DNA from 3 places in the Halomonas sp. R57-5 genome. Region 3 is predicted to be linked to each of the others. Evidence: riboswitches for the same ligand, from Rfam matches in the RefSeq annotation. Region 3 holds a riboswitch; each other region holds the start of a gene.
What was found. A riboswitch is a leader RNA that binds a small molecule or an ion and turns the genes downstream of it on or off. The one in region 3 is predicted to bind thiamine pyrophosphate.
Positions count from the first base shown of each region.

Region 1 (14,751 bases), 1.9 Mb from region 3:
GCCGCACATCGGCCCGGCTTTACGCGGGGCCGATGAACCCGATGGCGCAGGGCTTAAAAGTTATCAAACAGAGGCAAGCTCTCTTCAAGCAACTGCTCGATCGGGTCAAGCTGACTTTCGTGTAAAACTAACAGTGACTGCCCGTGCATAAATTCATTAGCGGGAGGCACCAGAAGCGCAAACTCTCCCTCTTCAAGGTGAAACTCATGTATTTCGCGCATACCCAGTGGTGTCATGCATTGAGAGCAGCGATAGTTGTCATCTTCACTGTAAATAAGGCGATGATACATTTTAAACAACGTATAGAGGGCTAAGCCGCCTTCAAACGCAGGCCAGCGCGCTGGGGTCTCGCGAATTTCGCTGGAGAGGTCTTGGCCCTCGGCTTCGGCGCCTGCAATCGCATCGGCTAGCGGGGCAGCAAGAATGGCATCTTTGTCGGCAGGTAGCGGCGTGTTGTGCTTAGAGGCGTGTTCAAAATCTTTCACCGCGCGCTTAAAGTCAGCCACCCCACCGAGAGGGTAGTCGACATGCTGGAGGTCTTCGGGTTCAAAGCCGCCGTTTTCCCAGCCATGGATAACGCGTAGGGTCATTTGACCACGTGTCATTGGGCGGGCAAGTAACATATGCAACATGATACGAATATGCAGCTGACGCTCATCGGTATCATTTTCAAATGCTCGGTAAGGGTCAGCAAACAGCTCGTTTAGACGACCGGGTGTATGTTCCTTGGCTTCGTTATGGCTCATAGCGGTTTCCCTTTGAACGAGCTATTTATATTTTTAGGAGGAGGTCGCAATTCTGCTTAGGTTAGTAAGCCAGTATGGCGAGAGAAGCAACTAAATAAAAGTCTCTTCATTTAGCTTTTTGTTATCCATCGGCTAAACCGTTTTTACCAGATATTTAAATTTAACAATAAAGAGGTGAGTATGTCTGCATCGTTGAGTCGTTTTAATGTACCTGAAACATTGGATGGCCTGCCGGAAGATATTCGCAGTACCATTTTGGCCGTGCAGGAAAAAGCCGGGTTTGTGCCCAATGTCTTTCTGATGCTGGCCCATCGCCCCGCTGAGTTCCGAGCTTTCTTTGCCTATCACGATGCGTTGATGGAGCGCGAATCGGACACCCTAACCAACGTTGAGAAAGAGATGATTGTGGTCGCTACCAGTGCGCGTAACCGCTGCTTATATTGTGTGGTCGCTCACGGAGCATTGGTGCGTATTTACAGTAAAAACCCGCTGCTCGCAGATCAAGTGGCGATCAACCATCGCGTGGCGCCGATTAGTGAGCGCCACCGGGTGATGCTCGATTTCGCCATGCACTGTGCTGTTGATGTCGGTGAAATGACCGATGAGTGGTTCACGCGCTTACTGGAAGTGGGCTTTAGCCAAGAGGACTGCTGGGATATAGGCGCCATAGCGGCATTTTTTGGTTTGTCGAATCGGTTGGTTACATTGGCGGGCACGCCGCCTAATGAGGAGTTTTACTTAATGGGGCGTGTGCCTCGCTCAAGTGCGACCATTACACCTTAAACTTTACTAAGCTGTGATTCTGATTGAGAATAGTTCCTGAATCAGTGTTAACACCGTTCTTAAGCGTACCTACATTCACTGTCGCCAGGGGAGCCCCTACTCAAAAGGGCTGAGATGCGCACTGCGCAGACCCTGGAACCTGATCCGGTTAGTACCGGCGGAGGAAGCGCGACATGCTTTACCTGACGTCAGCCGTGCTTGGCGCGGCGCTGTGCTGCTTTGCTTTTTTAGGCCTACGTGCTCGCTGGGTGGATGGTTCACTTGACGACTACGTCACCGCCCGCAACTCGCAAACGGCTTCTACCCTGGGGCTCTCCTTTCTTGCTTCCGGTATGGGCGCATGGATACTCTTTGCGCCCCCCGAAATAGGCGCCTTTGTCGGCCCGCTAGCCCTTGCTGGCTATGCGCTAGGCTCTGCATTGCCATTTATTGTCTTGGGACTGTATGGGCCGAAGATTCGCCGTGCGTTGCCGGAGGGGCGCAGTATCGCCGAGTTTGCTGAAGCGTGCTATGGCCCTGGTGTACGGCGCTGGGTAACCCTGGTCTCCATCGCCTATATGGCGTGTTTTTTAGCCGCTGAACTCACCGCCATTGGGGCCATCACCGCGCTGCTTTCCGATGTGCCGCCCGCGCTGGTGATTATTGGTGTGGCGCTTACCACGCTGATTTATKCCGCGGCGGGCGGGCTGCGTGCCAGCCTTGCCACTGACCGTTGGCAGGCGTGGCTGTTGCTGGTGCTGCTGTGTGTGGTGGGTGGCATGGCCCTATGGCGGTTGCCCTCTATACCCAGTGAGGCTGCACTCCCGTCTATTCCTATCACCAGTGCGCTCAGCGTAGCGTTAACGCTAGTGATCGCGGTCACCGCCGCTAACCTTTTCCACCAAGGCTATTGGCAGCGAGTATGGGCCGCTCAAGATAATCAAAGCTTGGGGCGCGGCGCCTGGTTAGGCGGCGCGATGACAGTCGTGGTAGTGATGGTGATTGGCGGTCTAGGCGTGTTGGCAGCGATGAGCGGTGTGCCGCTCGGCGAGCCCCCAATGCCATTTTTTGCTCTGTTAAGTGAAGCCCCCGTTTGGCTGACGTTACCTGCCTTGGTGTTGGCGGTGACCTTAGTGGCCTCCAGCGTTGATACACTTCAAAATGGTATTGCTTCGCTCGTGGTGGCACGCAGCGAGCAGCAGGGCGTTTCGCTGGTGGCTGCCCGCTGGGTGACGGTCGTCGTGATGATCCCGGTGGTAGTGATTGCCTTGCAGGGCCTGTCGGTACTGCGGCTATTCTTGATTGCTGACTTGCTGTGTGCCGCTATTGTGGTGCCTGTGCTGCTCGGCTTATGGCAACGCATGACGCCGATGGCGGCCATTATGGGTGGTGTCGCCGGTTTGCTGGGGGCCATTTTGCCTGGTTGGTTAAGCCAAGGAAGCCTGGTGGCCGGGGTAGTGGGCGCCAGTTTTCCGGGTAGTATCCCTACCTTGGGGCCGTTCGTTGGTGCGTTAATCGCCTCAACGCTCACAAGTGTACTACTCGCATGTTTAACCAAGAAACAGTGAGTGTTGGGCAGTAAAAGGCTGATCGCGTTATGCTGGTAGCTACACACCTACCCTGAATGGGTGACATAACAATGAGCTACCCTACAGCATCGAATGAAGAGGCGAGATTAGCCGCTCTTTACGAGCTTGACCTACTTGATACACCTGATGAACCTGCGTTTGATCGCGTCACCCGGCTGGTGACCAAGCTGCTGCATGTGCCTATCTCAACGGTGACGTTGATAGATGCTAAACGCCAATGGATAAAATCACGTGTTGGCGTTGAGGCTCGTGAGACACCCCGAGATGTGGCTTTCTGCGCTTATACCATTCAGGGCACAGAACCATTGATCATTAACGATGCCCGACAGGATCCACGCTTTGCAGACAATCCGTTTGTGAAAGCTGTCGACGGTATTCGCTTTTATGCGGGTATTCCGCTTAGTACGACCAAAGGCCTGACGCTAGGCTCTCTCTGCGCAATCGACACGAAGCCGCGTGCGATCAGTGATCAAGAATTGACGGCTCTGCAAGATTTGGCGGCGATTGTCACTGATGAAATTCATTTGCGTGAGCGACTGGTATTAGAAAAGAAAAGCGCCAAGGTATCCCAGCAAGCACTGAATGAGTTACACCGAAGTATGGAGTGCCAAATCGAGCGGCGTACCAACGAACTCAATCTCGTTATCGAGTCTGCCTATGACGCCTATATCAGTCTTGATGCACAAGACGTCATTCTGGATTGGAATCGGGCGGCTGAAATGATGTTCGGTTGGCCACGCAAAGCGGCGCTGGCTAAGCCAATCACACAGCTTATTTTTCCCACTGGGCTGCCTGCCGCGAATGATCGGGCGGCTATTGAGTTTACCGCGCACCGTTACGATGGCAATGAACTGCCCGTCGAGGTGCGCGTCAAAAAATTGGTGATTGAAGGGCGTGAACGGCGCAGCCTTTTTATCCACGATATTACCGAGCGCCAGCAGCTGGAGCGCCTGCGTAATCAACAGGCTCGTGAAGATGTATTAACCAAATTGCCTAACCGGCGAGCCCTAGATGAACGCTTACCCGAAGCAATGGCTCGCACACGGCGCAGCCAGCAGCCGTTAGCCGTTCTGTTTATGGATTTGGATGGTTTTAAGGCGATTAACGACGCCCATGGGCATGCCAAGGGCGACGATCTGCTACGTGTGATCGCTAAAAAATTAGTGAAAACGATACGTGAAACCGACTATATAGCCCGCTGGGCCGGGGATGAGTTTGTCGTCCTATTGGAGGGCAGTGAGCCCACGGCAATCGAGCAGTTGGCTAATAAATTAGTCAAGGTGGTGGAAGAACCGATGATTGCTGGAGATGCGGCGTTAAACGTCAGTGTGAGTATTGGTGTCGCGCTATATTTGCCCGCCAGCGCCGAGACAGCCAACGAACTGCTTAAGCGCGCCGATGTGGCTATGTATGAAGCCAAGCGCTCTGGAAAAGCCCAAGTACGCATTGCCCTGTCTGTTGATAACGCTAGTTAAGACCTGTAGATATTCAAGGATGACCATGATTCGGACTATTCTGACCACGCCTGAAGGCGAGACCCGTGAGGGCGATGAACACCTGATGACCGTATGGCAATCCACGCCAGGTAGCCATATATGGATCGATATGCAGGGGGAGTCCCAGCAGAGCGAGCGCAAAATTTTAGAGGCGTTTGAGTTTCATCCCATGGCCATTCAGGATGCTCACAAAGAGCGCCATCCGCCTAAAATTGAAGAGTTCGACAACCATACGCTGATTATTTATCGCGGCATCTCCTCCTTCGATGCCGAACTGAACTACCTGCCTCAGCAGGTTTGCTTTTTTGTGGGTGAGCGTTTTTTGGTTACGCTTCATCCTGGACAAGCGCTCTCCATTGAGCGCCTTTTCAACGAGCACGGTAAAGCCCTGCTGGCCCACTCGCCTGAACACGTCGCGCTGCGGATAATGTATATTTCAGCGGGCTTTTATATTGACAGCTTGCTCGAATTTGAAACGGCGTTAAGCGATCTTGAAGACGAACTGCTGGAAAATGGTAATGATGTGCTAATGCGCAAGATCATCACTTACCGTTCCCGGCTGGTTAAGATGCGCCGCATCTTTAGCTACCACCAGGGTATTACCCAGGAACTAACCGCTTATGACTACGAGCATTTGCCTCGGGAAGATAGCGAAACCCTGCACGCCATCAACGACGTAGCGGATCGTTTCGAGCGTCTCTACACCTTGACCCAGATGTATTACGACATTTGCGGTGACTTGGTTGATGGCTATATCTCTATTTCCTCCCACCAGTTAAATATCACCATGCGCGTGCTCACGGTGATTACCGCGATCTTTGTCCCTCTTACGTTTATCGCCGGGATTTACGGCATGAACTTCGAAAATATGCCTGAATTGCGTTATCAATACGGCTACTTTTTTGTTTGGGGTGCCATGCTAGGTATCGGTGGCGTGCTGATTTGGCTGTTTAAGCGCAAGCACTGGTTTTAGGCTAGCCAGTGAGCGACTCGCCAGGAAACGAAAAGTTGACACATACGTAGGTGGTCAGCGGTTGAGTGTGGCATCCTCTGCAGCGACCAAAACTATAAGGCATAAAGCCTAGACTAGCGTTTTAACTGGGAGTTGTTCCATGACCATTATGATTATCGGGCTGCTGATTTTTTTAGGCAGCCACTCTGTACGTATTTTTGCTGAAGACTGGCGTCAGCAGCAGATTGCTCAACGCGGCGAAACCACTTGGAAAGTCGCCTATTCAGCCGTATCCATCGTTGGCCTGGCCATTGCTATTTACGGTTTTGGCCAGATGCGCCTAGACCCCATCTATATCTGGCACCCGCCCGCGGGCATGCGTCATGCGGTGGCGTTGCTGATGGTGCCAGCCTTTATCATGCTGGTGGCGGCCTATGTTCCGGGCAACGCCATTAGGGCCAAGCTTGGCCATCCGATGATGCTGGCGGTAAAAATCTGGGCGTTTGCTCACCTGCTGGCCAACGGGCGCTTAGGCGATATTATCTTTTTTGCTGCCTTTCTTATCTGGGCTATCCTGGCGTTCAAGACCGCTAAAAAACGCGGCCGCTTGACACCGCCTGAGTCGGTTAGTACCTCAAAAATGGCAACGATTGCCACCGTGCTAGTGGGCTTGATAGCGTATGTCGTGTTTGCCTTTTATCTACATACAGCGCTGATTGGCGTCCCCGTCTTTAGCTAACCTGTATTTGATCAGCCTGTCTTTATCGATTTAGGAGCCAGCCCATGGCCGAAACTTCACATACTGCGCCGACTACCATGGCCGCTATGCTATTAACCGGGCATGGTGGTATCGAAAAGTTGGAATACCATCAGGATGTCGCCACGCCGCAGCCTAAGGCGGGTGAAGTACTGGTGCAGGTGACCGCGACGGCGAAGAACAACACTGACCGCAAGGCCCGTGAAGGGCTTTATCCCACCAAGGACAAGGGCGATGTTACCTCCTTTGCCATGGGCGGCACCCCCACGTTAACCTTCCCGCGGATTCAAGGGGCCGATGTCGCTGGCCGCATAGTGGCGGTCGGCGAAGGCGTTGACGTTGAGCGCATTGGCCAGCGCGGGCTGCTTGATTTTAATATCTACGCTGACGAGCGTCGCGATATTAATCTAACCCCGGATTACTACGGCCATGGAGCCGACGGCGGGTTTGCTGAGTATATCGCCGTGCCTGCGGATCAGTTTTATCACGTGCCCAACCCTGAACTGCACGATGCCGAACTGGCCGCAATGGGCATGTGCTCGTATCAGACGGCTTACCATATGATGACCGCTGCCAAAGTGAGTGCTGGCGAGCGTGTGCTGGTCAGCGGAGCCAGCGGCGGCGTGGGCACCGCACTTATTCAGCTCTGCCGCATCGTGGGCGCTATCCCCTATGCGGTCAGCCAGTTAGACAAGGCCGAGGCGCTCAAAGCATTAGGTGCGGAAGCGGTGATTGATCGTGGCGACCTGCCCACCTTTGTTGAGCGGGTGCTGGAAACCACTGCTGGCCAACCGATTGATGCAGTGATGGATTTGGTTGGTGGTGAGATGACCAACCTGTTTATCGACACCATGATTGTTGATATGCAGGGGCGCAAAAGCTATCCGCGCCTCTCTATTGCCGGGGCTAGCGGTGGCAACCTTAGCGAAATGATGTGGACCCGGGTTTATCTTTACCAAGTGCAGATATTTGGCGTTTCCCACGGCACCCGTGAAGAGGCCGAACAGTTAGTGGCGTGGATTCGCAGTGGCGACTTAAAGCCAGTGCTGCATGCGGCATTTAAGCTGTCTGATCTGCATGCCGCCGAGCGCTATTTTGTCAATCGGGGCAGCAACTACCTGGGCAAAATTGTGCTTGTCCCCGACGCCCAGTGGGCCTCCCACGGTGCGCCGTTCGCCCTCGAAAACTCCTCTTCTGCCGCTCAGGAGCGCCAATAGTGCATAACCTGCATACCATTCAGCTAATGGACACCCATGCCGGAGGCGATGTTAGTCGTATCGTCACGGGGGGGATTGATAGTCTGCCGGGCGCCACTGTGCGCGAGCAGATGGAGTATCTGCGCGATGATGCCGACGGTTTGCGGCGCCTGCTGCTGGAAGAGCCCTACGGTATTCCGGAAATGTCGGTTGATTTGCTAGTGCCCGCCACTCACCCAGAAGCGGTCGCGGGTTACATCATTATGGAAGTGATGGGGTACCCCATTTACTCCGGCTCCAACACGCTGTGTACCGCCACTGCGGTGTTGGAGAGTGGCATTGTGCCCAAGCAGGAAGGTATTCAGCGTTTTAAGCTGGAAGCGCCAGCGGGTCTAGTGCAAATCGAAGCAAAGGTGCATAACGGGGTGGTGGAGTCGGTTACCTGTGGCGGCCTGCCCAGCTATATCGATACCTACCGCGATACGATTCAAGTCCCGGGGGTTGGCGAAGTCACTTATTCGATTGCCTATAGCGGTGGTTTTTACGCTTTAGTCGATGCCACTGAGCTGGGCTTTAAGCTTTCCCGTGATGAAGAGCGCGCGCTTTCGGAGTGTGCCTACAAAATTGTCGAAGCGATAAAAGCGCAGCGAGGCTTTTCCCACTACACTCTGGGCGATGTTGGGCCGCTGCCATTTTTGCACTTTATGGGCCCTGAAGAGCAAATAGGGGAGGGGTATACACGTTCACGGTCAACGACCTACGTTCATCCAGGCGTTATTTGCCGCAGCACAACGGGCACCGGCACCTCGGCACGTCTAGCGCTAATGCACTACGAAGGGCGTTTGAATGTAGGTGATAAGCTAGAGACGGTGTCACTGCGTGAGACGGGGTTTATCGGCACCTTCATTGGCACCCATCAGGAAGGGGCTTACCAGGTAGTGGAAAATACCATTACTGGCCGCAGCTATGTATTGGCCCACTCGGATATTGTGATTAACTGTGATGACCCGATGGTCGCGTGTGGCGAGCTACACCATATCTTGCGCGACCGTCACTCGCCAGAAGCCCTGCCTTTAGAAACGTAGCCTTTGGAAACATAGCCCTTAGAAACATAGCCCTTAGAAACATAGCCCTTAGAAACATAGCCTTCGGCGATTAAGCGTTCCCATACCGGGGTCTTTTCGGCCTCGGTCATGCTGCCCCAAACCGCAATTTCATCCAGCGTGCGGCCACACCCTTCACACACCGATGTTGTTGGTTCAATCTGACAGATCTGTATGCAGGGCGAAAGGGGTCGCTGAGCGGGAGGTGCGGCGTCTTTAGTCATTAAGAGGCCGACACCTTACCGCGCAGCGATTTAATTTTGCCCTTACGGGTTTTGTGATCAACGCGGCGGCGCTGCGAACCTTTGGTAGGCTTAGTGGCACGGCGTACTTTTTGCTGCTTGGTGGCACTCTGTATCAGCTCTTTTAAACGCGCTAGCGCGTCCTCTTTATTGAGCTCGAGCTTGCGGTGGCTCTGGGCTTTAATAATGACCACGCCCTCTTTGCTGATGCGCTGATCGGCCAGCGCCATTAAGCGCTCCTTGTATAGCGGGGGCAGCGTGGAACTCAGAATGTCGAAGCGCAGGTGTACCGCTGAAGCGACTTTATTGACGTTCTGGCCGCCGGCGCCTTGGGCGCGAATCTGGCTAATATCAATCTCCCAGTCTGCCAGGGTAACGTTACTTGAAATGGTGAGCATTAATGGCCTCTGTGTTACTCGTGAACCCATAAGGCTAGCACAATTGGCACAGAGGCAGTGGTCGCTACACTCTTATCGCGCTCAATTAACTGGCTAGATTGTTGATCGGCTGACCATTGATATACGCCAGTAGATTGCTAAAAGCATCGCCAAAATAGAGTTCGTAGCTATCTTTCTCTACATAGCCAAGGTGTGGCGTGGCGACAAGGTTAGGCAGCTCTAGTAGCGAGTCAGCCAAAAGCGGTTCCGCGTCAAAAACGTCGACGGCGGCTTGGCCGGGCTGCCCGGCTTTTAGAGCCTGCTCCAGTGTCCCTGGCGCCACTAGCTGAGCACGGCTGGTATTTACCAACAAAGACGTCGGCTTCATTTGGGCGAGGGATTCAGCGCTGACTATACCGCGGGTTTCGTCGTTCAAACGCAGGTGGAGGCTGAGCACATCCGCACGCTGAAACAGATCGGCCTGGGTTTGGGCCACCTCAATTCCGGCATCAGAGGCGCGCTGGAGAGTGCCTTCCCGGCCCCACACCAACACCTTCATTTCAAATGCCTGACCGTAGCATGCTACTAAACTGCCGATTTTTCCGTAGCCAAAAATGCCGAGTGTGCGACCTTTCAGACCTGTACCTAAGGTGCGTTGCCAGCGGCCTGCTTTCAGGTTCTCAACCTCTGCCGGTATATGGCGCATCGCGGCCAGCACCAAACCCCAGGTTAATTCCGCTGCAGCGTAGGGCGAACCGGTGCCCGTCATTACCGTTATGCCATGATGGCGGCAGGCCGGTATATCCACATGAGCGGCACCGCCACCGGTTTGGCTAATCACTTTCAGGTTGGGCAAACGCTTAAGTAGGGCTGCGGTTATCGGTGTGCGTTCGCGAATAAGCACTAGCGCCTCGGCTGCCTTGAAACGCTCACTCAGCGCGTCCAGGTCGGTAAGGGTGTCGTGATAAACCGTTACATCATGGCCTTCGAGCTGTTTGAAGGCATCTAAATGGCGCACACAGTCCTGGTAATCATCGGCAATGACAATCTTCATTAAAAGGTCTCCTCAAACTGGCCTTATCGATAATGGCAAAACTGAGCGTCGTAGGCTGTGCTGTTATAGAGTGATACTAACCTGAAAACTCACCATCAAGGAGCCATCAATGAGTGATTACCTATTAGATGACGCGCCGCTAAGCCCAGGGGTTATTTATCGGCTGCTATCCGGCAGCGTTTGCCCCCGGCCAATTGCCTGGGTATCTACCCAGGATAAGCGGGGAAATACCAATTTGGCGCCGTTTTCCTTCTTTAACGTGGCCAGTGTGAATCCGCCGGTGCTGGCATTTTCGCCATTACTCAATGGCAGCGGCGAACTTAAAGACACGGTGCGCAATTTAAATGAAGTACCTGAATGCGTCGTGCATGTGGGTAGTGAAGGGTTAATTGAGGCGCTCAATACCACCAGCGCCAGCTTGCCGCCGGGCGAGGATGAGTTTGCCCTGGCGGAGCTTGAAAAAGCCGTGATGCCTGGCGTAAACGTACCGCGGATTGCGAATGCTCCTGTGGCGTTTGGCTGCAAACTTTTTGATATGATCCGGTTTGGTGACCAGCCTTTGGCAGGCACGTTAGTGCTGGCTCAAGTCGTCTCAATTCATATTGACGATTCGCTGTGGGACGGCCGCCATGTGGATATGGATTTGCTCAAACCTGTTGGGCGTTTAGCTGGCAGTGATTACATTCGGATTAGCGACCGTTTTGCCATCGAAAGACCCGCATAAAACGCATAATTTAGAGCTTTTGGCGGGCTTGAAATTAATTGTTACATTCTAAGTAATATTTGTTACTTATTAATCAACGATAATTAATCTTTAGTCGTATATTCTCCTGCCGATAGTAATAACTAAAGGCTCGGTAATGTGGCGAAGGTGTGAGGGGTGCACGACATACCTTTGCCCATGCTATTTACGTGGGGAAGTGATCTAGCCATTAAGGAGCAGATCAATGCAACGATTGGGAACCTGGTTATTAAGAGAAGTCTTATTAAAAAGGATTGTATTAACAATAGCTTTATTAGGCGGGGTGTTTGCTCCACTGCTAGCGCAGGCGGAACTGACCTTTGGGATTGTTGCCCCTTCCAGCGGGGGGGCAGCACCGCTAGGGCTGGGCATGCAAAAAGGTATCGAGACCTACTTTGCCGAAGTCAATGCAGAGGGTGGGGTTAATGGCGAAACGCTTGCCTTGATTGCCCGCGATGATCAGTACAAACCGCTGCAAGCCGCCAGTAATACCCGAGAACTTATTCAAGAGGATGAAGTGCTGGCTGCGATTGGCAATGTCGGCACTCCGACGGCTACCGTTACCATTCCCATTTATAACGAATATGAAACGCTGCTTTATGGGGCGTTTACCGGTGCAGGCGTACTGCGTAAGACACCGCCAGACCGCTACGTGATTAACTATCGGGCCAGCTACGTACAAGAAACCGCCGCCATGGTGGATGGGCTGTTGGAAGCAGGGGTGTTGCCCGAGGAAATTGCCTTCTTCACCCAAAACGATAGCTTTGGCGATGCGGGATATAATGGTGCCTCACAAGCGTTAACTGCCCATGGCGTTGATAATATTTCGGCGCTGGCCCATGGACGCTTTACCCGCGGAACTCGCAATATTCACCAGGGCCTAGCGACCATTTTGGAAGCGCCAGTGACGCCGCGGGCGATTATTATTGTGGGTACCTACGGGCCTGCTGCAGACTTTATTCGTGAAGCGAAGAATGACCTTCCTGAGGCGGTATTTCTAAACGTCTCTTTTGTGGGCAGCCAAGCGCTTATGGATGAGCTCGGTGATCTCGCAGAAGGTGTCATTATTACCCAGGTCGTACCGCCCCTGGATGCCGAACTGCCTGCTGTTGAGTCCTACCGCCAGGCGCTGGAAACCCATGCCAATGGTAGCGAACCTGACTTTATTTCCCTTGAAGGCTACCTGGCGGCAAAGCTCTTTGTCGAGGGCGTAAAGGCGGCCGGCGCGAACCCAGATCGTGACGCTATTGTGGATGGCTTGCTCGGCTTGGGCTCGGTGGATATTGGCTTAGAAGAGCCGTTGAGCTTGGGGCCTGATGATCATCAAGCCAGCGATGCGGTATGGCCCACTATTATCACAAATGGCCGTTTCGAGTCAGTGGAATGGGCAAACCTGCTGCCCTAACGCTTACACCACCAAAGCTTACGTTATTTGTAAGACCCTGACACAAGTGAAAACAGATAATGAAAAAAACCTTAAGTATTCGAGCGATGTTGATCAGCCTGTTCTTAGCTGCCGTGCTGGGCGCCGTCGTACTGGCAGCAACGGGATGGACCACCAACCAACGGCTAATCGACTCACAGCGCTATATTACCGGTGAGGTGTTACCGCTTCAGGATGCCAGCATGGGCATGGTGCTCACCATGGGGGCATTTGGTCAACGCCATGCGGATTTGCTTGCTGCAGAGGGCGTGAATGGCCTTGATGAAGTCACTACTCAATCGGCATTAGATGAGCGTTTTCATGATGCGCGACAAGGCCTGCGTGGAGTTGATCAAACGCAAGGATTGAGTGACCTGGATAGCCACTATCAAGCGTTGCTAGAAGGGGATACGGCGCTGGAAGCCGTGCGCCGTGAAGAGCTGAACCTACAAACTCAAATGGCTGAGCGCATTAGTGCGATGCAATCACTCATTTCACAAGTGATGCTGAGCGCTGAAGATATTGCCGGTCGTACGGCGTTAGCGCAGGTTCGTAGTGATCGTGAACAGCGCGAGTTAATGGAAGCCTGGCGCGAAGATGGCATGACCACGCTGCCAACACAGTTGCTCGACAACATGTTTACCGCGCAAGCGGATATCGGACGCCTAAGCGGCAATGCCCGCATGGCGTTGGCGGTACTGTCTGACCTGGGTCGCCAGATGATGCAAACGGATAGCGCCGACGCGCTGGTCAACTTGCGCCACAATGAAATTGCCCAACAGGTGGGGCTGGCTCGCCAGTCACTCGCAGCGATCGCCGATGCACCGAGTACCGGAGTAGAGCAGCGCGCGCTGATTAGTGATTTAGACGATGTCATCGTAGAGCTGGATGGACTGATGGTATCCGATGACAACGCTGTCTATGAGCTTCGTTTACAGCAGTTGGAGTTAAGCGCCCAGGTGCAAGCGGCGCTCACAAATGTTGCCCAAGCGATGACTCAGATGCGTGCGGCGCTAAGTGATGTTGAAGCGTATACCGTCGGTCAGGCTGACAGCGCCGCGACCCAGGCAGAGACGTTAGCAAATGCTGGTCGTTCCTTACTGATCATGGTCACACTAGCGGTTATCGCACTACTTGCGATTTTTGGCTGGCGTACCATGGTACGGGTGCTGGGCCCGCTAGTAGCGATGCGCCATCAAATGGAAAACATCAGTGGTGCCGCAGGCGAAAATGCTGACCTGTCTAAGCGTCTTGAGCTTAAGCGCAACGATGAAGTGGGCCAAACTGCTCAAGCGTTTAATAATATGATGGATACCTTTGAAAGCATGGTGGCGCAAATTCGTGAAAGCGCCGAATCCATTGCGGCCAGCAGCCGACAAATTGCCGCGGGTAATGAGAACCTCTCCCAGCGTACCGACCAGCAGGCGGCGTCGTTGGCGGAAACGGCCTCAAGTCTTGAACAGATTACTGCCACGGTGAAACAGACCGCTGAGTACGCTGATCAGGCCAAAGACGCCAGCGGCAATGTTGACCAGCGCGCTCGTGCAGCAGGCGATGTGTCAACGCGCACGACGGCGGCGATGGGGGATATCCGTGAGGCGAGCGAAAAGATCACCTCTATTATTAAAGCCATTGACGATATCGCCTTTCAAACCAACTTGCTGGCGCTCAATGCTTCTGTTGAAGCCGCGCGAGCGGGTGAGCAGGGGCGGGGGTTTGCCGTGGTGGCCCAGGAAGTTCGCAAACTAGCTGGACGTAGCGCCGAAGAAGCTGCCCAAATTCGCCATTTGGTTGACGATAGTGTCGCCAAGGTAAGCGAGGGTGAGCAACTGGTAAACGCCTCCAGCAAACACCTGCAGGAAATCATTGATAGCCTGGGTGAGGTGACGCGCTATGTTACCGAGATTGCAGGAGCGACCCATGAGCAATCGGCTGGTATTGATCAGATCAACCAGGCAATTTCGCAGTTGGATCAGGTGACACACCAGAATGCCCGGTTGGTGCAAGAAGCGACCACGGCCAGCCATACGCTGGATGATCGTGCCGGGGATATGCATTCACTGGTAGGGCGCTTCCGCGTCAGTGACACGGCAGGGCAGCAGCGTCTCTCTCTCCCACAGAAGGAAGAAGTTACTCAGTAGTAAGCAATTACTACCTGTTGTTGGAAAGCGCTTGCTAGTCTCATCTAACACGCCCCGCGTGTGCTCAAACACTCGATCAATAATCATAAGATAAATAGATAAGAGGAGCACGGAGATGAGCAGCAAGCGCATTTTAATGATCACCGGCGATTTCACTGAAGATTATGAAAC
Region 1 covers NZ_LN813019.1:1,644,203-1,658,953, forward strand. The annotation lists gene HALO_RS07380 (hypothetical protein) at 54-746, opposite strand; gene HALO_RS07385 (peroxidase-related enzyme) at 927-1,529, shown strand; TPP riboswitch at 1,606-1,713, shown strand; gene HALO_RS07390 (sodium:solute symporter) at 1,703-3,076, shown strand; gene HALO_RS07395 (sensor domain-containing diguanylate cyclase) at 3,148-4,572, shown strand; gene corA (magnesium/cobalt transporter CorA) at 4,598-5,566, shown strand; gene HALO_RS07405 (NnrU family protein) at 5,706-6,284, shown strand; gene HALO_RS07410 (zinc-binding dehydrogenase) at 6,329-7,519, shown strand; gene HALO_RS07415 (proline racemase family protein) at 7,519-8,583, shown strand; gene HALO_RS07420 (DUF1289 domain-containing protein) at 8,550-8,825, opposite strand; gene arfB (alternative ribosome rescue aminoacyl-tRNA hydrolase ArfB) at 8,825-9,241, opposite strand; gene HALO_RS07430 (D-2-hydroxyacid dehydrogenase family protein) at 9,327-10,274, opposite strand; gene HALO_RS07435 (flavin reductase family protein) at 10,384-10,998, shown strand; gene HALO_RS07440 (ABC transporter substrate-binding protein) at 11,222-12,421, shown strand; gene HALO_RS07445 (methyl-accepting chemotaxis protein) at 12,481-14,580, shown strand; gene HALO_RS07450 (DJ-1/PfpI family protein) at 14,696-14,751, shown strand, end outside.
Region 1: it holds a riboswitch for thiamine pyrophosphate, as region 3 does, so the genes downstream of both, HALO_RS07390 (sodium:solute symporter) here and thiM (hydroxyethylthiazole kinase) in region 3, are expected to answer to the same signal.

Region 2 (5,470 bases), 910 kb from region 3:
GCGACGGCTATCGGGCGCTACCTCCAGAATGGCAGCCTAGCCCACATTTCCCGTTGATATTGGGCACTGATGTGTCAGGGGTCGTTGCTGCCATTGGCGACGAGGTTTCCAAAGTCAGCGTAGGTGACCACGTCTTTGCAATGGGGCGTTTTCCCGAAGACCTGATGACGGGCAGCAGCACCTATGCCGAATATGTCAGCGTTCCTGAAAGCCACCTAGCGTTGAAGCCAAAGGGCATTTCTCATGTCGAGGCAGCAGGTGCCCCAATGTCACTGCTTACTGTCTGGCAGTTTCTGGTTGATCCTGGTAATGACCTACCCAATCCATTCCAGGCATTTCGGCATGTGCCTGTCCCACTCGAAGGCAAGACCGTCTTGATCAATGGAGCTAGCGGTGGCGTGGGGCATCTAGCGGTTCAAGTCGCTAAATGGAAAGGGGCGCGTGTGATCGCGGTTGCTTCAGGTAAGCATGAAGAGCTTCTTCGCGAGCTGGGTGCTGACGACTTCATTGATTACACCAAGGCAGCCGCCGAAACGGTCGCACATGACGTGGATCTGGTGCTTGACGCTGTGGGTGGCCCGAACATAGAACGCTTCCTCAGCATTATTAAACCAGGCGGCTCGCTCTTTCTGGTCAACCCCTTGGGCTTTTCTGCCAGGGATGAAGCCGACAGGCTAGGGATTACGGTTTCCTCACTACAGGTGCACTCAAACGGAATGCTGCTGGCGCAGGTCGGTCGCTTGCTCGACGACCGTACCATTCGGATCGTTATCGACAGTACCTATTCGTTGGCAGAAGCATCGGCTGCGCATCAGAGAGCTATGCAAGGCGGCGTTCAAGGTAAGGTCGTGCTTGTCGTTAAACAGTAAATTGTTGCCGCCAATCACAGCAATTCCTTGCTCCAGCGGCGGTATTATGAGGAATAAAACATGCTCATCGTTACCGGATATTTATACGTCGCCCCGGCTGAATTAGCGCGATTTATGACCCACCTAAAAGTACTTGCCGCCACCACGCGGCGGCGTGGTGGAAACATTTCTTATGACGCTGCGGTGGATGACGCGGACGCCGGACGATTGATAGTTTCGGAGCGCTGGGTTGATCAAGCCGCACTGACTGCCCACCTAAACGCCGACAAGACCGTACAGTTTGTCCATCAATGGAGCGGGAGGATGCGCGCTGATATCCGCAAGTACGATGCATTGAATGAACGTGGCCTCAGGGAGGATTAGAAACTCTGTAAACAAAGCCTTCGCGCATAGCTGGACTATATCCGTTACACCTGTGAAGCAGCCCGACTAAGAAGTGTTTGTGGTGCATTGCAGCTCGTTAAGCAAATTTAACGAACCTCTTCTCCGATGTCGCAAGCGCGCTCCAGTCCGCCTTCTGCAGCCATAGGGCTAGGCGCTATAGCCTCAGCATAGCGACGGCCTACCACTATCACATCAACTTCCACCTTTACCCAAGAGCAATAGCCAGCCCCTTGCATCTCCCCCGCCCGCCTCCTACACTCCACCAACGAACAGCTTGACGGGGTGCCGGTGAAATCCGGCTGAGATGGCGCAGGGCGTAGCAATTAATGCTGCCGAGCGCTGGTCCCGCTGAACCTGATCCGGCTAATGCGCTGCTACTTACACAAGTCGCAGCGCGGGTACCGGCGTAGGGATCAAGCGATGGCCACGGCTTCATTTCACGCCACCTTCCGCGCCATTTCCTCGATCTTATTCGCCCACCCCCCGGATCATTACCACCGGAGGCATCATGGGCTACCGCTTTACTGATCTCACCACCGCCTGCCAGCAAGATTGGCGCGCCTATATTGAGCACGATTTCGTGCGTCAGTTGGGCAATGCCACGCTGCCTGAGGCGTCGTTTCGACACTATTTAAAGCAGGACTACCTGTTTTTGATTCACTTCGCCCGCGCCTATGCGCTGGCTGTCTATAAAAGCCCCACCCTTGCCGATCTTCGCCAGGCCCATGAAGGCTTGAAAGCCATTGTGGATGTGGAGTTGGGCCTGCACGTGGGCTTTTGTCAGGAGTGGGCGATTTCCGAGCAAGAGCTGGCCGAACTCCCCGAAGCCAGGGCCACCTTGGCTTACACCCGCTATGTTTTGGATACCGGAAACCGCGGCGACCTGCTGGATTTGCACGTGGCGCTGGCCCCCTGCCTGGTCGGCTACGGCGAAATTGCCAACTGGCTGAACGACCAGCCTTCTACCCTGCGCGGAGCGCAAAACCCTTTTGATGCCTGGATTGCCATGTACGAAGGCGAGGAGTTTCAGGCAGCCATGCAGGCTGAGCTTGAGTGGCTCAATGCCCGCCTTGCCGATGTGTCGCCCGCCCGCTTTGCCGAACTGAGCAAAATCTTCCGCGACGCCACCCGCCTGGAAATCGATTTCTGGCAGATGGGCTTAGCGCTGATAGACGCAGACCCCACTCACTAACCCTGCAAAACAACAATCGTAAGGAGACCGTAATGAGCAAAACCAGCCATTTTTTAGCCGAAACCGCCCAGGTCGATGCCGCCGCCATTGCGCCGCTGCCCGGTTCACGTAAGGTATATATCGAAGGTTCGCGCCCGGATATCCGTGTGCCGTTCCGGGAAATTTCACTGTCACCGACCAAAACCACCGGCATTGATGAAGAGAACCCACCGCTGCTGGTCTACGATACTTCCGGCCCCTACACCGACCCTGACGCCAAGATTGACCTACGCCGTGGCCTACCGGCACTGCGCCGGGTCTGGATTGAAGAGCGTGACGATACCGAATTTCTATCAGGCCCCACGTCTGATTACGGCAACCGCCGCGCCAACGACCCGACGCTTGCCCAGCTGCGCTTTGATCTAACCCGCACACCACGCCGAGCAAAACCGGGCAAGAACGTGACCCAGCTGCACTACGCCCGCCAGGGCATTATCACCCCGGAAATGGAGTTTATCGCCTTGCGCGAAAACCAGCGCCGTCAAGCGCTGGGTACCGCTGAAGTAGAGCGCATTCTGGGCCATCAGCACAAAGGCCAGAGCTTTGGCGCCAGCCTGCCCGAAGAGATCACCCCCGAGTTTGTGCGCGATGAAGTGGCCCGCGGGCGGGCGATTATTCCCAATAACATCAACCACCCAGAAAGCGAGCCGATGATTATTGGCCGTAATTTCCTGGTCAAAATTAACGGTAATCTGGGTAACTCGGCGGTGACTTCTTCTATCGAAGAAGAGGTGGATAAGATGACCTGGGGCATCCGCTGGGGCGCGGACACCATCATGGATCTCTCCACTGGGCAGAACATCCACGAAACCCGCGAGTGGATACTGCGCAACTCGCCGGTGCCGATTGGCACGGTGCCTATCTATCAGGCGCTGGAGAAGGTCAAAGGCGTGGCCGAAGACCTCACCTGGGAAGTGTTTCGCGATACGCTGATCGAGCAGGCCGAACAGGGGGTGGACTACTTCACCATTCACGCGGGCGTACTGCTACGCTATGTGCCGCTCACCGCTAAGCGGGTCACCGGTATTGTTAGCCGCGGCGGCTCAATCATGGCCAAGTGGTGTTTGTACCATCACCAGGAGAGCTTCCTGTACACCCACTTCGAAGAGATCTGCGAGATCTGCAAGCAGTACGATGTGGCGTTCTCCCTCGGCGATGGCCTGCGCCCCGGCTCAGTGGCTGATGCCAACGATGAAGCGCAAATGGCGGAGCTAAAAACCTTGGGCGAGCTGACCCATATCGCCTGGAAGCACGATGTGCAGGTGATGATCGAAGGCCCCGGCCACGTGCCCATGCACCTGGTGAAAGAGAACATGGATAAGCAGTTGGAATACTGCGACGAAGCGCCCTTCTATACATTAGGGCCGCTGGTAACGGATATTGCCCCCGGCTATGACCACATTACTTCTGGCATTGGGGCGGCGATGATCGGCTGGTTTGGCTGCGCCATGCTCTGCTACGTCACCCCCAAAGAGCATCTGGGCCTGCCCAATAAAGACGACGTCAAAACCGGCATCATTACCTACAAGATTGCTGCCCACGCGGCGGATTTGGCCAAAGGCCACCCGGCGGCGCAGCGGCGCGATAATGCGCTATCCAAGGCGCGCTTCGAGTTCCGCTGGGAAGACCAGTTCAACTTGGGGTTGGATCCGGATACGGCCCGCGAATACCACGACGAAACCCTGCCCAAGGATTCCGCAAAAGTGGCCCACTTCTGCTCCATGTGCGGGCCGAAGTTCTGCTCCATGAAGATCAGCCAGGAGGTGCGTGACTATGCTAATGAGCACGGGCTAAACGGCGATCAGGAAGCGGTTATGAAGGGCATGGAAGAGCAGGCGGAGAAGTTTCGCCAGAAAGGTAGCGAGCTGTATCAGGAGGTGTAGGCCTACTTAACAGCTTCGCTGTGGAATGTGGCTCTTGAGTCTTAGCGAAACTCAAGGGCCACCTTTATGCCGCATGATTTTCCGACCTCTCCATTGATCAATACGCTTTGGAGTAATGATAAATTTTCACTCAAGTAGAGATTAATTATACATTGCTCGTGTATGATTCCCATTTACAGAGCGCTCAGCCCAACTCGGCTCATTTAAAACCAACACCATTCAAAGAACTGATTCCAGATGAAAACCAAACTTTCCATAGCGGTTACCCTTGCCCTCTTCAGCGCAGGCCTGCTCAGCGGCTGCAGCGATGATAACGAGCCAACCGAAGCGGCAACACAAGAGGAAGCGCCGAAAAATAACGTAGCGCCAATGCTGAAATACGTTCCGGCTAACTCCCCTTATTTCATGGCCACGCGCGAAGCGATGCCTGAACAGGATGTCTTTGATCTTTATCAGCGTATGCAGCCCATGGCGACCCTTGATTCTGATCTGGATGAACTGCGCGATACGCTGCCCCAGATAGAAGACGATGAAGTGCTGCATTCGATGATGACGCTGTTAATCGCCATGGGTGAAGAGTTAGTCGGGGTTGAGTCACTGGAAGATGTGCATGCGCTGGGGCTCAAGATGAGCCCTCAGGCTGCTTTCTATGGGCTGGGTATTTTGCCTGTTTTGCGCATGCAACTGCAGGATGAAGATGCCTTTCGCGAAACGCTGCAGCGCATCCTCGCCAAAGCAGACATCACTCCACGCACGGCCACCACTAACGGCACCGACTACTGGGTACTGACGCCTGAGGGCCCACTCCAGGCCATCCTAGCCATTGACGACCAGCAGCTACTGGTATCGGTGGTGCCGCAGGATGCCAGCGACGAGCTGCTGGCACAGGTGCTGGGTAAAGCGCTGCCCGACAGCAGCATCGGTGATACCGATGCACTGGCAGAGCTTGAGCAGCGCCATGACTTCACGCCTTACGGTGCCGGGCAGATCGACTCCTCACGGCTGTTTGATGAGCTAAGTAGCCCTACGCATTCGGGTACTCAAGCGTTGATGAATGCCGTCGATGCAGAACCTCTGGATCTATCCACCTGCCAGGCAGATAT
Region 2 covers NZ_LN813019.1:3,846,012-3,851,481, forward strand. The annotation lists gene HALO_RS17665 (NADP-dependent oxidoreductase) at 1-869, shown strand, start outside; gene HALO_RS17670 (putative quinol monooxygenase) at 930-1,232, shown strand; TPP riboswitch at 1,522-1,683, shown strand; gene tenA (thiaminase II) at 1,762-2,445, shown strand; gene thiC (phosphomethylpyrimidine synthase ThiC) at 2,478-4,367, shown strand; gene HALO_RS17685 (hypothetical protein) at 4,605-5,470, shown strand, end outside.
Region 2: it holds a riboswitch for thiamine pyrophosphate, as region 3 does, so the genes downstream of both, tenA (thiaminase II) here and thiM (hydroxyethylthiazole kinase) in region 3, are expected to answer to the same signal.

Region 3 (6,215 bases):
CAGGCGCCGTGATCAAAACCGCGCTCTACCCGTTCGGCGTCCAGTAACTCGGCTAGCCGTTCCGCCAGTTCAGGCTCGCCGGGGGCGGGATACTGGCACTCGAACAGCGCCTGTGGAAAGCCGCCAAAATCGTGTATGGTCTCTGGCTTGGCGCTGGTACTGACCTTGAGCGACAGGCTCTCCCAGTGTGCCGACACCACGATCACCGCCTTGGGTGAAAGCCGTTTGCCCAGTTCGCGTAGAAAGGCGTGAGCCGGGGTTTTATTAAGCGCCAGCATGGGCGAGCCATGGGAAATAAACAGGCTAGGTAACATGGGTGAGTCTCCTCAGCAGCATTGCCAGCGCTGGCGGTGAGGCAAGCGCTGGCGATAGGATTGGGTGTTAGGTGTTAGGTGTTAGGTGTTAGGTGTTAGGTGTTAGGTGTTAGGTGTTAGGCGAAGCGGCGGCTTAACACCCAGGGGCCGCTGCCCAGGCCCGCTTGCACGATTAACGCCAGCGCCCAGAACACCGGGAATTCCCAACCGTCGCCGGCATTTGAAAACATCCAGCCGTTGCCAAGATGCACCCAGGCAGCGCCAAGCAGCACTGGCACCAGCGCCAGGCTCACCCAGCGGGTATATACGCCAAGCAGCAGGGCGATGCCGCCGCCGACTTCGGCAGCAATGGTCAAGTAGGCCAGAAATCCAGGTAAACCCAGTGATTCAAAATAGCCGACGGTGCCCGGCAGGGTAAACACAAACACCTTGAGCAAACCGTGAGCGAGGGCCATTACCCCCAAGGCAATACGCAGTAGCGAGATAGCATGGGGCTGTAAAGAGGGCTGTAGAGAAGGAGTGGCGTGAGTAAGGGTTGTCATAGAAGTAGCTTCCATCGAGTGGTTGATGGCGCTACTTTACCGCCGGATCATATCGAGATAATCAGCATATTTTGCACATCACTATTGCGTAATTGGCGACAATCCGATGTTCTGCTCCCAAACCGGTGGATCGCCCCACGCCTCGGTGAGCAGGTCGATAAAGCGCTCCACCTTGGCAGGCAGGTAGCGCCGGGCGGGGTAGAGCGCGTGAACATCGAGCCGCACCGTTGGCTCATGGGTCAAAATGGGCACTAAACGCCCGCTGGCGATACTCTCCGTGACCAGAAAGCTGGGCTGCTGAGCGATGCCTAAGCCCGCTTCTGCGGCGTGGGTGAGTACATCGCCGTTATTGCTTTCCAGCGGGCCACTGACCGTCAATGACTGTGTGGCAATCTGCCAGTCAGCGCTGTGCTGGCCGCTGCGATAGCGTAGGCAGTGGTGGTCGGCAAGGGCCTTAACGCTGCGGGGTTCACCGTGGATGGCAAGGTATTCAGGTGATGCGCAAAACAGCAGGCGGCAACGGGTTAGGCGGCGTGCCACTAAACTTGAATCAGGCAAGCTGCCGATACGAATGGCGACATCATACCCCTCTTCCAACAGATCAACGCGGCGGTCGTTCAGATCCAATCGCACTTCAAGCGCTGGATGGGTCTGCATAAATTGGGCAACGAGAGGCGCCAGGTAGCGAGTGCCAAAACTCATTGGCCCATTCACGCGTAGCCGTCCACGCACATCGCTGGTGCCTTGGCCTACTTCGGCGGCGGCTTCATCGAGCGCTTGCAGCACCCCTTGGGCGCGGGCTAAATAGCGCTCCCCGGCTTCCGTGAGATGCAGCCGTCGCGTAGTGCGCTGTATCAGTCGCGCACCCAGTGTCTCTTCCAGCGCCATGACCTGGCGGGATACGCGGGTGCGCGAAATATCCAGCGCTTCGGCAGCCCGGGTATAGCTACCCAGCTCGGCTACCCGCACAAAAGCGACGATGTGCTCTAACTGGTTCATGACGCCGAAACAGCTTGGAAAACCTGAAATGTCCGTGCCGCCTGGTAGGGGTCGGGTTGGCCACAAATGGCCGAGATCACCGCTAGGCCGTTCGCTCCCGCGCGCTGCACGCTAATCGCATGGTTGGCTTTCAGCCCGCCAATGGCCACGCTGGGCAGCGGGCACGCCTTGACCAACGACGCCAGGCCGCCAAAGCCGATGGGCTGGGCATGATCCTGCTTACTCACGGTAGCAAACACCGGGCCAATACCCACATAATCGAGTAACTCCACCGGKGCAGCTTCTAGCTGGGCGAGGGTGTTGATCGACAGGCCAATAATCGCCTGCTCACCTAACAACCGACGCGCCTCTTGAACGGCAGCGTCGCTCTGGCCAACATGCAGGCCATCCGCTTGGCTTTCCAGCGCCACCTGTAAACGGTCATTAATGATCAGCGGCACACCGGTACCCGCCAGCACCGCTTTAAGCCGTTTGGCTTGGGCTATCATCTGTTCATCGCTGGCGTGCTTATCACGCAGCTGCACGATGGTGACGCCGCCTCGTACCGCTGCCTCAACCGTCTGCTCCAAGCCAATGGCGTCGCACAGCGCAGCGTCGGTGACTAAATAAAGCGATAGATCAAACGGCATGGATAGCCTCCAACTGGGCATGGGTGGTGAGGTCGTCAGGGGTGAGTTGATAGAGCGCATCCAACAGTGCGACCTGGAAGCTTCCAGGCCCCTGGGCGCTGCTGCCCGCCCGCTCACCAGCGACGGCAAAGCAGGCCAGCGCGGCTGCCGTTGCGCCCAGTAGGGCATCGCGATTGGCAGCCACAAATCCCGCCACTAGTGCGCTCAGCCCACAGCCCAGCGTTGTTACACGGGGCATCAACGGGTGACCACCGTTAATACGGTAGTGTTGCGCACCGTCCGTTACCCAATCACTTTCGCCGGTCATCGCGACAATACAGCCGTGTTTTTGCGCTAATGCTACCGCTGCATCTACGGCTTGGTCGGTGGCGGCGGTAGCATCCACGCCGCGCCCTTGGCTGGCTAAACCGTTAAGGGTAAGAATTTCTGACGCGTTGCCACGAATCACGCTGGGTTTAGCGGCGAGCAGTTTCGCGCACAGCGTTTGGCGATAGCGCGTGGCGCCAACGGCGACGGGATCCAATACCCAAGGAATTGCGTGTTGATCGGCAGTCGCTGTGGCGGTCAGCATCGCATCGGCCCAGTGGGAGGAGATCGTGCCAATATTGATCGAAAGCCCCGCGGAAATAGCCGTAAACTCGGCGACTTCTTCAGGCGCATGCAGCATGGCGGGCGACGCGCCGGTGGCGAGCAGCAGGTTGGCAGTGCTGTTCATGGCCACATAGTTGGTTATGCAGTGAACCAGAGGTGTCACTGCGCGCAGCGTCTCTAGGTAATCGCCAAGCGGGCGTAGGGTCATAGCATCCTCCCGGCAGGGAGGTGGTAAGCGTTACCACGACTCCCTACGCCGGTGTTATCCGGTTCAGGTTCAAAGGGTGCTTCTCAGCCCGCCGGTAACGGAGGGCGCCCCTGTCGAATGATTACTATCCTTGCCTGGAGTAGCCCTGTAAAGCCCCGAATGCGGACGATGGCCCTCTAGCGAAACGAAATACGTGTACCGTAGGTGAGCATTTCGTCAGGCGTTATGGCTTTCCCCTCTACCCCGATCATCTCGTCGCCGCACTGGTCAGCGAAGGTCAGTACGCCGTGGGTCAGGCCCAGTTGMCCTAGGGTGTCGCGTATCTCGCCCGTGCCMAAAAAAGTGCTGACATGGCCCTTGTTGTCGCTCAGGTCAGACACGCCGTTGGCGTGATGAAAACGCACTTTGTAGATGCCATCCATGGATTCAACCTCCACAATCGGCGAAAAGCCGTTGTGCAAGGCATTAGAAAGTTGCTTTAGCGTCAACTGGTCACCCAGCGTCATATCAATCGAACTCATGGAAAACTCCTGGACGGCGCCGTCAATGTGAAGCGTCGCTCATGTGGCAGGAACTGCTTTTTGTAAAGCTTATGAATAATAAGTGTAGGGGTTTTGTTTATGATTGCCAGTACGCTTATGGATAGCGTAATACGACGCTGCCTATGTACTTGTAAGGGCTGGTATTATGACCCTAAAGACCCCATGGTAAGCGGTATGTAAGGTGCAATGATCGACATCAACGACAGGAGGGCGAAATGAGTTTTCAAGGCGAGCAGCACCCCGGCGTCGTCGCCACCCCACCCCAAACCCAAGGGTTTCGCTTAAACCACACCATGCTGCGGGTGAAAGACCCTGAGCGCGCGTTGGCATTCTACTCAAACGTGTTTGGCATGCAGGTAATGCGGCGGCTGGATTTTGAAGAGATGCAGTTCTCGCTGTATTTCCTGGCTAGCTTGGAGCCCAGCGACAGCGTGCCGGAAGATGCGCAAGCGCGTACCGCCTGGACCTTCAGCCAGAAAGGGCTGCTGGAGCTGACCCACAATTGGGGCACCGAAGACAAGGATGACTTTGCCTACCACGATGGTAACGCCGAACCCCAAGGCTTCGGGCATATCTGCTTTAACGTGCCGGATTTAGCGGCGGCTCAAGCGTGGTTTGACCAGCATGATGTCACCTTTGTGAAACGCGCCGATCAGGGCAAGATGAAAGATGTTATCTTCGTTAAAGACCCGGACGGCTACTGGATCGAAGTGATTCAGGCAGACCTGATGGTGGGGAAGAGCGACTCTTGAGGCACGCCAATGGCTGAACTACTGTTCCGGCTGCGCCACGTTACCGACGAAGAAGCCATGGAGGTGCGTGACCTGCTGGCCGCCCATGGCTTTGATACCTACGAAACCCAGGCGGGGTTTTTCCGCCTGGGGGTCGATGCTATTTGGCTGCGCAACCCGCATCAGCACGACGCAGCCATCGCGGCGTTAGAGGCCTATCAGGCGGAGCGCCTGGAGCGTGTCCAACGGGAACATCAGGCGGTGGTTGAGCGGGGCGAGCAGATGACGCTATGGAAACGCCTAGCAGCCCACCCCCTGCAGGTAGTGCTGGTGCTATTAGCGGTGACGCTGATTGTCGCCCTCACGCTTTTGCCGTTCCTGGGGCTGTCGCGGGCCTAAGCTGCTGGCAGGTGGCCGCGCTTGAGGTACATCATCACACCATCATCACCGGCGGTTAATGCCGGTGCCGCACCGCTGGGGTAGCGGCACCAGGTGCCCGCCGTGTAGCTTTGCTCTCCATCGCTCAGCGTGCCTTCCAGAACCAAAAACTCCAGACCGCCCAGCAGCGTGGGGTAGGCAATGGAAGTGCCCGCCGACCAGCGTTCCAGGCTGGTACGTTCCTGCTTGTAAGTGTGCAGCATTTTGTAGGCGATGCGCGGGCGCCGGTCTGGCTGCCAGGGCAACCGGTGGGCAGGTACCGCCAGTTGGAGCGTGTCGTTGGGGTCAAACTGGTGCAGTTTGACAAAAATCAGCGCGCCTTCCTCGCCAATGTTTGGCGTATGGCCGGTGCCGATGGGGTTTCTGAGGTAGCTGCCCGCCGCGTAGCGCCCATGTTCATCGGCGAACACGCCTTCCAGTACCAGAATCTCTTCGCCACCGCCGTGGGTGTGCCGCTCAAACTGGGTGTTAGGGGCATAGCGAACAAGGCTGGTGGCGCGGGCAACTTCATCGCCAATGCGGTCAAACATCATGCGCTCTACCCCCGCACTGGGGGAGGCAACCCACTGATACTCTTCCGGGGTAACACAGGCAAAGTGGCTAAAATCGGCGTTTAAACGCATGGGAAAGGGCTCTTCGCAGTGAAGGTTAGTAACGGGGAGGGGTGATAGTCTCCTTATCGACAGCGAAAATTGCAACAAAAAAGCCGCCCGAAGGCGGCGCCGGTTATGGGGTTTCAGTTAATGCGGTCAGGATATGGTGGGCAGCTTCGATACGCGCCTGGTTGGGGTAGTTGCGGTTGGCCAGTAGTACAATGCCGATTTGTTCGCTGGGCACAAAGGCCACATAGCCGCCAAAACCGTTGGTGGCGCCGGTTTTGTTGTAGAACGCCTCCTGCCTGGGGGCGAGCGGCGGGGTTAAGCGGTTGGCGGCGTTGGGCTCCAAAATCATCTCAAGGGAGTTGCCCGCCAGTAACTGCTCAAGCGTCACCGGGTAGGCGTAGCTTTCCCAGCCCAGCCCTTGGGTCATATCGCCGAACTCAAAGTAGCCTGTGCGCGTGGCTGCCAAGGCTTGGCGGAGTGGCTCGTCGTCGAGCCCTGGCGCCTCCATGTGCGCCTCCACAAACGTCAACACGTCGGCGGCTGTGGATTTCAAACCGTAAGCTTGGGCATCCATCATGCCTGGGTTGACCCGAATGGGCTTATCCTCTTTTGAGTAACC
Region 3 covers NZ_LN813019.1:4,753,379-4,759,593, reverse strand. The annotation lists gene HALO_RS21710 (DODA-type extradiol aromatic ring-opening family dioxygenase) at 1-314, opposite strand, end outside; gene HALO_RS21705 (DoxX family protein) at 431-856, opposite strand; gene HALO_RS21700 (LysR family transcriptional regulator) at 938-1,855, opposite strand; gene thiE (thiamine phosphate synthase) at 1,852-2,484, opposite strand; gene thiM (hydroxyethylthiazole kinase) at 2,474-3,283, opposite strand; TPP riboswitch at 3,307-3,405, opposite strand; gene HALO_RS21685 (hypothetical protein) at 3,460-3,804, opposite strand; gene gloA (lactoylglutathione lyase) at 4,041-4,577, shown strand; gene HALO_RS21675 (DUF6164 family protein) at 4,587-4,955, shown strand; gene HALO_RS21670 (cupin domain-containing protein) at 4,952-5,617, opposite strand; gene ampC (class C beta-lactamase) at 5,721-6,215, opposite strand, start outside.